Regions from separate parts of the Paenibacillus sp. FSL H7-0737 genome, predicted to be linked through region 1. Evidence: riboswitches for the same ligand, from Rfam matches in the RefSeq annotation. Region 1 holds a riboswitch; each other region holds the start of a gene.
What was found. Region 1 has a riboswitch for cyclic di-GMP ahead of H70737_RS20730 (thiamine pyrophosphate-binding protein). Riboswitches for the same ligand answer to the same signal wherever they lie in the genome.

Region 1 (3,268 bases):
ATTTTACTAGTAGAGCCGACGAGAACGGGTCTATGGGGGACGTAAGTCGTTCCTTTAATACTATGATTGACAAGCTCAAGAAGATTTTGACAGAAGCATCACAAATCACTCGTCAAGTTATGGATGCAAGCCGTGGAATCGAAGATAAGAATCAGAATTTGAAAATTGTCATGGCACAGGTAGCCTCTTCGTCTAACGAGCTAGCTCTTGGTGCAAATGAAATATCTACGGATATCGCTGAAATGACAGAATCCATTAAAGATATTGAGAATAAAGTATCCAATTATACGAACTCAACGAAAGAAATGAACAGACGTTCAATACATACATTAGAACTAGTTGAACAAGGACGGCAGTCCGTTGATACTCAAGCTGAAGGCATGCGCAAAAACATCCAGGCTACTCAAAAAGTAGCTGATACAATCGAAGCCCTGTCTCATAATGCTCGCGGAATTACGATGATTACAAAAACCATCACAGAGATCGCTGAGCAGACCAACCTCTTATCGCTGAATGCCTCCATCGAAGCAGCACGCGCCGGAGAGCATGGTCGAGGTTTTGCTGTAGTCGCACAGGAGGTTCGTAAACTTGCCGAGGAATCAACAGCTTCAACGAAGGAAGTCTTTGGCTTAGTTCGGAGCATCGAAACTGATATCAAACAAGCGATTGACAATATCGCTATCAACGAAGAAGTCGTACAGGTACAGAATGAGATGATCACTCAATCTGCTCATATCTTTGCTCAAATTGTGCAAAGTGTGCAGTATATTACCGAGCAAATCTCTTCCTTCTCTGCTGAAAGTGATCTGATGTTGGAAAGTGCCTTGAAAATTTCAAGTGCAATAGAGAATATCTCTGCAATCACACAGCAAACCGCTGCCGGCACCGAGGAAGTATCCGCGGCTATGAATGAACAAATTAATGCCCTGCAGTCCGTCGCTGAAGAAACTGAGAAAATGACACAGGCTGTGTTTAATCTACAGAAGACTATCCATATTTTCAAGTTTTAAGTCACTTGCAAATCATATAAACAAGTCCAAAAACTCCTCCTAAGTTTTGACTTAGGGGGAGTTTTTTTATATCTATTATTTCATAGGTTGGACAAGACTTTCGTCAAAATTCGAGTTAATTTGCGAAAATATATTGACAAAGGTACTCTAGGAATATATTGTAAAGGAAAATTCTTCTTATAAATTTTAAAATTAATATTGGCAAAATCTTCGAAAGAGGATGACGCAAAACCATGGATCTACAGCCTCATTATTAATCAGAGGCCATGACTGCCAGGTTGCAGAAAACCAAGACGACTGAACAATTGTTCAGTCTCTATGGCGATTTATGCCACCAACCTGTGCCCTAATTCAGAGCACAGGTTTTCTAATGTTTGATTTTAAAATAACAATCAACTTGTGAGGTGTATTTTTTGAAGACAGTCGCAGATTACATGTCGGAAGCACTACGGAACCTAGGAGTTACCCATTCCTTTGGTATTATTGGGAAATCCATTTGTCCTATTGTTCTTAAAATGGTAGATTACGGTATTGAATTTATTCCTGGGAGACATGAGTCCAGTTCCGGCTTCGAAGCAGCCGGGTATGCGCTTAAAACTGGAAAACTAGGTGTAGCTTTTGGTACTTCAGGTCCTGGTGGAACAAACCTATTAACTGCAGCAGCACATGCTAAGGCTAACAACCTACCTGTCCTATTTATTACTGGCCATCAATCTATTAAAGAGCTTGGAATTCCCCAATGTCAGGACTCTACTTCTTTTCTAGCTGATTTAGCTGATATGTTTAGACCTGCCACCTTATATAGCAAGCTTATTGAACGTGGAGATCACTTTAACACAATCTTTAATCATGCCATATCCATTGCTTTGAGCGGTAATCGTGGTCCAGTTCACCTTTGTATTCCCTTTGATGTACAAACGGAATTGCTAGAGGAATGTAATATTGTAATCCCTGAACGCGAATCACTGGTTAGCCATGCTAATATCGACCGTGTACTTGATGCTATAAATAACTCTAAGAATCCAATAATTATCGCGGGTAAAGGCGTTAACCGCTCAGGAGCACATAGTGAGCTAATTCAATTAGCGGAAACATTTAATATTCCTGTAGTTACATCTCCAGGTGGTAAAGGGGCTATAGCTTGGGATCATCCACTCTATCACGGTCCAATTGGAGTAGGCGGTTGTACCCATGGGGATGACTTGCTGAATCAAAGTGATCTATTTATCGTTCTCGGGTCACGTTTAAGTGATATGACTATTTGTAATCTTAAAAGGGAAAATCATCCTGCAACATTAATTCAGTTTGATAGCGATCCGACTTTTGTCGGAAAAATATTGTTCTCTAAAACGATTCCAGTGACTGGAGATCTACGGGACAATCTAGTTTACTATCTCAATAATATTGACACGAACAACATCACAAAACGCGAAGCACCGACAAATTCCGATTATACCGAAGAGCCTCCGATTTTACCAAACCTTTCACTTGCATCGGTCTTGAGTACGATGAGTGATTTGATTCCTTATAACAGCACAGTCTTTGTTGATGATGGAAGTCACGGTTTCCATGCTGCGAAATGGTACAAGGTTAAGAAACCGGGCAGTTTTGTTTTCGATGCTTACTTTGCTTGTATGGGTAATTCCATCGGAATGGCGATTGGTGCAAAGGTTGCTGCTCCAGAAGAAACGATCTTCTGCATTACAGGAGATGGCTGCTTTATGATGCTAGGCGCAGAGATTAACGCTGCTGTCTGCAAGGATATTCCTGTCATATTCATTGTTGTGAATAATAAACAGCTAGATATGGCTCTAAAAGGTATGGAAAAAACTACAGGACGTATTGACGGAACTATCTACGAAGTCCCTATGGATGCTGTGAAATTCGCAGAATCACTAGGCGCTAAGGGTTACAAATGTGAGACAGCGGAGGAGTTCGAAACAGCCATCAAGGACGCTGTTGCCATCAACCGTGTTGCCGTCATTGAACTGCTAACAGACCGTGATGAGGTCCCTCCGACTGCTCACCGTACTTTGAACCTAAATTAGGAGGTCACTTATGAAAGACAATGTAAACAGTGGTCTGAACCACTTCACGAATCTCTCTGGAGACTACGGAGCTAAAGCACTGGCTCCGATTAAAGAACATTTCCCCGATTTGGCTGAATTTATTATGGGGAATGCCTACGGCGATATTTTTCAACGCAACACAATCGAAGCTGACTGGAAGGAAATCGCAGTTATCTCTGCCCTGATTTC
Region 2 (3,268 bases), 2.8 Mb from region 1:
GCAAGCTTTCAAAATAACTCCGCTCGACTTGCATGTATTAGGCACGCCGCCAGCGTTCGTCCTGAGCCAGGATCAAACTCTCCAATTAGTATTGAAAAGAGCGATATGCTCATTTTGAAACATCTGACGAGAAAATTAATTCTCTAATTTTGGATTTCACTTTCGTGATTTCCTACTCACTCGTTGTTCAGTTTTCAAAGATCAAGTTCTCGTTGGCGCCGTTTAATGTCTCAGCAGCAACTCTTATAATATATCATGTTGTTCTCAGTAATGCAAGCTTTATTTTTCGAAAGCCGTTTATATAACTCTCTCAAATATTGCCTGTACGCTGTCTAACAACGCTTAACTATAATAACCTATCTATTCATAGAAAAGCAACCCCTAATAGAAAAATAAACAACTAGCTTAATAATTAAGCTGGTTGTTTATTTAATAGAGTTATGAATCTAGCGATGCAAATTAATAGTATTTTGCTGCAGTATACTTACTTGAAGCCTTAATAAAATCCGTATTCTTCTTACTCTTCGCTGACGATGCATCTACCGTTGTATCAATAGTAACCCATTTCCCATCCATCAACACTTCATTCCATGCATGGTATTGCGTAACGTAGCTAGTATTCCCCATCACCAATTTAGCAGGCACATCTACACTACGCAGCATTGCGGCAAAAAGAGAAGCATAGTCATAGCAGATTCCTTTTTTAGTATTCAAAGTGTTGTTAATGTTCGGAATGTAATCTGTTGTTACGTTATTAGCAAGAGAATAATCGTATTGTACATTAGCAACTACATAGTTATAGATTGCCTTAACTTTCTCTTCATCTGTTGTTTTGCCTTTTGTAAGCTCTTTGGCCTTAAGGATCGCTTTATCAGAAGAACTCCATTTCACATTCTGTACGGAGCCCAAATATACGGAATTCGAGTCACTCATGGTTACGTCTACTACTTCGGAATATAACGCTTTGTATTTATTGCCGGTTGTGTTCTCAAGAACAGAAACCTTATAAGTACCATTACCTTGTTGTAAAGGGAAGTCCTCAGCTTGTCCAGAAGCATATAAGTTATATGTATAGCTGCTGTTGTCTTTAGTGATCATGAGTTTGATTCTTTTATCTTTCGGAATATCATAGTTAATTCCAATAACACCTTGAGCCACTTTCGATGTAATCAACCAGCTTGCATCTACACTTGCGGCTTGAGCTGTGCTTACCGGAACCGCAGTAATCAGTACGAACAGCGCCACCATCATAAAATAAACCTTTTTCACGGATAAAACCCCTTTCGGTAGCTGGCTGCCATCCTTTCGGGAAGGCCCTTTAGCTTTGCGTCCCTACCTTTCGATAGGTTTGCCGTTATCGTATAAGCTCTATCTGTTCTAATTTCACTAGACAAATTAACAGAATCAGTCCAAGTAGAAATATGAATCTAAGATTCTTATATATTTTATAAAAACAAAAAAAGCCTCTTCATTCGGTAACTGGCTGCCATCCTTACGGGAAGGCCCTTTAGCTTTGCGTCCCTACCTTTCGATAGGTTTGCCGTTTATCGTGTTTAGCTTTTATAGTCTTATACTACCATATTTATCCTCGTAAACAAGAACAAAATTGCTAGATTTACTATTATTTTATAGTTATTTCTCTGTATTTGAATTCTCTTGTTATTTCTCGTCAACGATTAGGAAAGTTTGGCATGAACAATCAAACGATGTGTAGGATCTACTAGTGGGTCACACGTAATTAGAGTAAGAATTTTATCTTTGTTATTCCCGTCTAGAACAGACACATCACTAGGAAGTACAACAGAAATATCATAAACCTCGTAATTATAAGTCTGATCGCTAGTCTTTACCGTAATCGTATCCCCAATCACAACCTCATTCAATCTGTTAAACAATCTGCCCGTAGTTCTAGCTCTATGTGCAGCTATTGCGGCGTTCCCTATTTCTCCTATTGGAGTTGTTTCTTTCATATGGGCCGCGGCATGCTTCATATTCGCTTTAGTAGCCCCTTCTAATACAGGCAGCTTCAGATCGATCTTATCAATCTCAATTAATGCGATAACTTTGCCACCCACTTCAATTTCCGGTTCCGGCTTTTCTGTTTCTTGCGGCTGTGCTTGTGCATCTAAAGCTGATTCCTCCGCTAGTAGCTGAGTGACCTCGGCATATCTGCTCTTCAGATCAGGTGGTGGAGTACTTTCACTGGTGCTCAGTTCAGCCGATTCTAATAGCTTATCCTGCTGCCAGTCGTTATACCATTCGTTAGCTTTTGGATAGAGCATGATAAGGATCCCCGCCAGTATGAGCACATACGAGAATTTACGCATGATTTTCACCTCCGTAGATTGGTTCTACTGAACTTTAGAATACCCATTTACGACTTCCGAAGAAGTTAATAATCACCGTCACAAACGTTACTAATACCTTAGAGATCAACACTTGAATGCCTAGTTTGTCAGTCAACAGATGCATTAGCAACAGCGATATTCCGAGTACTACCAGATTCAGTACGATAAACTTCAGCAACTGCGTCTTATCAAAACCCTCTTTATTGCCACGGTCACGATCCTTGAAGGTTACTTTTTTATTCAAAATAAAGCTGTTCGCTGTCCCAGCACTATAAGAAATCACCTGTGCCAACGCATATACCATCCCAAGTGAGTTCAGTAATGTAAAGATTACGAAATCAATGAGGGTATTTACCAGACCTACAGCATTAAATTTGAGAAACTGTATGAAAGCAGTCCGAAAGTTCTTATCTGACATCTTTGTAATCCTTCCGGCGATCCACTTCTTCTTCGTTACGATATCCTATGGTCTCACTGACAATATACAACGGTCTATCCTTAGACTCGTCATAAATCCGTCCAATATACTCACCGATTACACCTAACAGCATCAGAACGATACCGTTAAAGAGCAAATTGACCCCTACAATGGAAGCCCAACCTGGAACCGTCCATGAGGTGAAAAAGATTCTTTGAAACAATACGAAGAATAAATAGAGAAAGCTCGAGAAGGAAAGAAAGAATCCGACATACGTAGCAATCTTAAGTGGCTTATGCGAAAAGGAAGTGATCCCATCCAGCGCAAAACGAATCATTTTCTTAAGAGGATACTTAGTTTCTCCTGCAAATCGTTCTTCTCGCTCATATTCCACCATCGTCTGCTTGAAGCCGACCCAGCTCACTAAACCTCTGACATACCGGTTTTTTTCCTTGAGACCTCGCAAGACATCACATACCTTACGATCAATAAGACGAAAATC
Region 3 (3,268 bases), 2.3 Mb from region 1:
GAGGTAGGGGGAGAGGTTGTTACCTACCGTGAATTCATATATCTTATGATGAACAAACCCCCGGGTGTCCTGTCAGCTACGGAGGACAAGCGGGATCGGACGGTTTTGGATCTTTTAAAGCATGAGTATGCACAGTTTGAACCGTTTCCTGTAGGAAGGCTAGATAAGGATACTGTGGGACTGCTGCTGATCACTAATGATGGGAAGCTTGCCCATGAATTGCTGTCGCCACGTAAGCATGTCCCGAAAACGTACGAGGCAACCATCGAGGGCGATGTAGACGCGGATGATGTCGCGGCTTTTGCAGCAGGGGTGGAGCTGGAAGATGGCTACTTTACTTTACCTGCACACTTAACCATTCTTGGAAGAGAGCGCGGCAGCAAAGTGATTTCCCATATTTCACTTATCATCACTGAGGGGAAATTTCATCAGGTGAAGCGTATGTTTCAGGCGGTAGGCAAAAAAGTCACTTTTCTGAAACGCGTATCTATGGGAGAATTGAAGCTGGATGATAGTCTGCCGCTTGGAGCTTGTCGGGAACTGACGTTAGAGGAACTGGCACTCTTAGGCGCAGATGGGTCAGAAGGATAGTAGAGAAAATGATATATAAATTGATATATATATATTGAATTTGGAAACTTGGGATAAGAGAAGGGAGAGACGGAGGGGAATTTTGGAACTGTAAGAGCGATAGCGACCGCCTTTGTTTCCGGATTTCATCCGCTTTTAAACGGTATAAATTAAGAAATCTGGAAACAACAGCGGCTGGAAGTCCAAACATTCACCATAGTTGCGACTGACACTTAACACAAAAAGCCTCAAGTTCAATTATATATAGAAAAAGAAAGACAAGGATGGTGGAGTATGAGATACAAACTGATTGCACTAGATGTGGACGGTACGCTATTAAATGATGATCACCACTTAAGCTCTGAGAATAAGGAAGCTATTGCTGAGGTTACACGTCTTGGCGGTCAAATCGTATTGTGTACGGGACGCAGTCCACAGAACTCGATTCCTTTCATGGAGGAAATGGGGCTGACTGGTTACGTGCTTGGTCACAATGGAGCAGCGACGGTACGAGTGGAAGATCGAGAAGTGCTGCACCAATATGGTATGGATGCACGTGGTCTTGACCCCTATATTGACTATTGCCGTAAGCACAATATTCATTATGATGTGAATACTGCTTTTGATATGTATGTTGATAATGTAGAGAATCTGACTAAAGAAGCTAATTATATGTATGAGCACTTCCGTATTGTGCCAGCGACGCTGCCCGCATGGGAAGATTTCCGTGAACCGGTTGTTAAGTTTACTGTATTTACACAGCCAGAAATCCTTGACGAAGCTGAACGTGAATGGCGTACTTGGGCTCCTGAGTACAATATTTTGCGGAGTGGTGAATTTTTCGTTGATTTGATGCATCCCGAATCTTCTAAGGGAAACGCATTAAGAAATCTCGCTGTGAAGCTGGGAATTCCGCAAGAAGAAGTCCTCTCAATCGGTAATTATTTTAATGATATTTCTATGCTTACCTATGCGGGGATGGGCGTGGCGATGGATAATTCTCCTGTAGAGGTAAAAGCGGCAGCGAATGCTGTTACGGGTTCGAACAATGAGCATGGTGTGCGTGATGCGCTGGTTAAATATTGTTTATCCTAATCTTTTTGATCCTGTAAAATAATTTTAGATGCAAAGCATAAAGCGGACTGGAGTCCTGTTTTATGCTTTTTTTTTTACGTTGACATAAGGATACGAGTAAATCGACAGGTAAATAGAAATGGAAGATAAGTCGTTTACAGGTAATTATAACCATGATAAAATTAGCGGTGGGTCATGCGTCCGTAAGCTAATTAAAACTAATTGAATGTCCGCGTTAAAGGTAAAATCATCGAAAGATGATGACACAAAGCCATGGGTCTAAAGCCTTTCTACAGAAGGAAATGATCGCCAGGCCGCCATAGGGATGTCTTATGAAGCATAAAGGATAGCTCTAAGAATATGTAGTCAATTTTGAGCTCTTTTATTATTTCGACCTATACGGCGTTACATTATCGCAAGGGGCCGAAAGGGGAAGTTCATGAACAGTTTTTTCAAAACAATAGGCACTAGTTTGGCAGTAGGTGCTTTATTGCTGTCCGGAACGATCGGATGGATGTCTAATCCTGAAGTCGTGTCTGCCGCTACCACAACAGCAGTAACCGCGGATCAAATGATTAGCAAAGTAACGGCAGCCTCTAAAGCAATAAAGAATTTTCACTTAGATGTGATCAAAAAACAGGATATTCAGAGCGGTGGGGTACGTATCAGCAACACTAACACACTGAAGCTGGATATTAATCGACTGCCGAATTTTGCTGCAGCCGGCACCGTTGATAGTAGTCTTTTAGAAACATCGTACAGTCTATATGCCAATGACAAGGAGTTTTACTATCTTGTAGACGGAAGTGAACTGATCGATGAATCTGAAGATGAAGGTTACGACGATGACGGTGAGCCAATCGATCCTGATGCACAGTATTGGATTGGACTGGAGAAGATGGAGTGGGATTCTTTTTACTCCAAAGGTCAATACGATCCTGTTTCCATGCTTGATTCGGTAAAAAATTATAAAAAATCTATGAAAGTCAGCACTGCTGGTGCTCAGACAGTCCTGCAATTCACGGTAACCGATCCGACAGCAGCTAAGGGAATAATCAAGCTCTATGACCAGGAGAACCTCTGGGATGGTGAGACAGTTCAACCCAAAAGCGTAACGTGGAAATTATTCGTCAATACTAAGACCTGGCAGACGGAAAAACTGACAGTCGATCTGAGTTATGTGCTGATAAGTGATGGAGAAAAGGATACATACAACACGAAAATCGAAGCTAAGTATTCCAAGAATAACAAAGGTACAACCATTGTAAAGCCCGCCGAACTAGAATAATAAGGTCGTTTTCATATGGAGTAAAAAGCGCTGTTCAGTAGAACAGCGCTTTTTGCTCCATTCATGACAGTAGCCAACAGGAAGTGAGATATGTAAAAAATAAATAAATATAAAATTGACCTACCAATTATTAGGATTTTAGTACATGCTATTTATGTGATTAATAATCTGAATTAATTTAATAGTGTATGAAATATCATGTTGTAACTATTATATTGAAAAGGTATTATAAGTTAGGTTAAATTTACATTTTTGAGAATTGCTATTCTTTTTAATGATTGATAGGGGGAGTGCGAATAATGTTATCATCCACAGAGCTTAGCAAGCTGAACGAAG

Region 2: it holds a riboswitch for cyclic di-GMP, as region 1 does, so the genes downstream of both, H70737_RS03195 (transglutaminase-like domain-containing protein) here and H70737_RS20730 (thiamine pyrophosphate-binding protein) in region 1, are expected to answer to the same signal.
Region 3: it holds a riboswitch for cyclic di-GMP, as region 1 does, so the genes downstream of both, H70737_RS10100 (DUF6612 family protein) here and H70737_RS20730 (thiamine pyrophosphate-binding protein) in region 1, are expected to answer to the same signal.

The regions. Positions count from the first base shown of each region.
Region 1 is NZ_CP009279.1:4,715,755-4,719,022, forward strand. It holds gene H70737_RS20725 (methyl-accepting chemotaxis protein) at 1-1,010, shown strand, start outside; cyclic di-GMP riboswitch class I at 1,201-1,296, shown strand; gene H70737_RS20730 (thiamine pyrophosphate-binding protein) at 1,415-3,058, shown strand; gene H70737_RS20735 (carboxymuconolactone decarboxylase family protein) at 3,069-3,268, shown strand, end outside.
Region 2 is NZ_CP009279.1:710,815-714,082, reverse strand. It holds rRNA gene H70737_RS03200 (16S ribosomal RNA) at 1-88, opposite strand, end outside; gene H70737_RS03195 (transglutaminase-like domain-containing protein) at 460-1,269, opposite strand; cyclic di-GMP riboswitch class I at 1,283-1,363, opposite strand; cyclic di-GMP riboswitch class I at 1,472-1,552, opposite strand; gene H70737_RS03190 (class D sortase) at 1,677-2,327, opposite strand; gene H70737_RS03185 (GtrA family protein) at 2,362-2,766, opposite strand; gene H70737_RS03180 (glycosyltransferase family 2 protein) at 2,756-3,268, opposite strand, start outside.
Region 3 is NZ_CP009279.1:2,386,563-2,389,830, forward strand. It holds gene H70737_RS10090 (pseudouridine synthase) at 1-591, shown strand, start outside; gene H70737_RS10095 (Cof-type HAD-IIB family hydrolase) at 865-1,665, shown strand; cyclic di-GMP riboswitch class I at 1,875-1,966, shown strand; gene H70737_RS10100 (DUF6612 family protein) at 2,084-2,932, shown strand; gene H70737_RS10105 (serine hydrolase domain-containing protein) at 3,232-3,268, shown strand, end outside.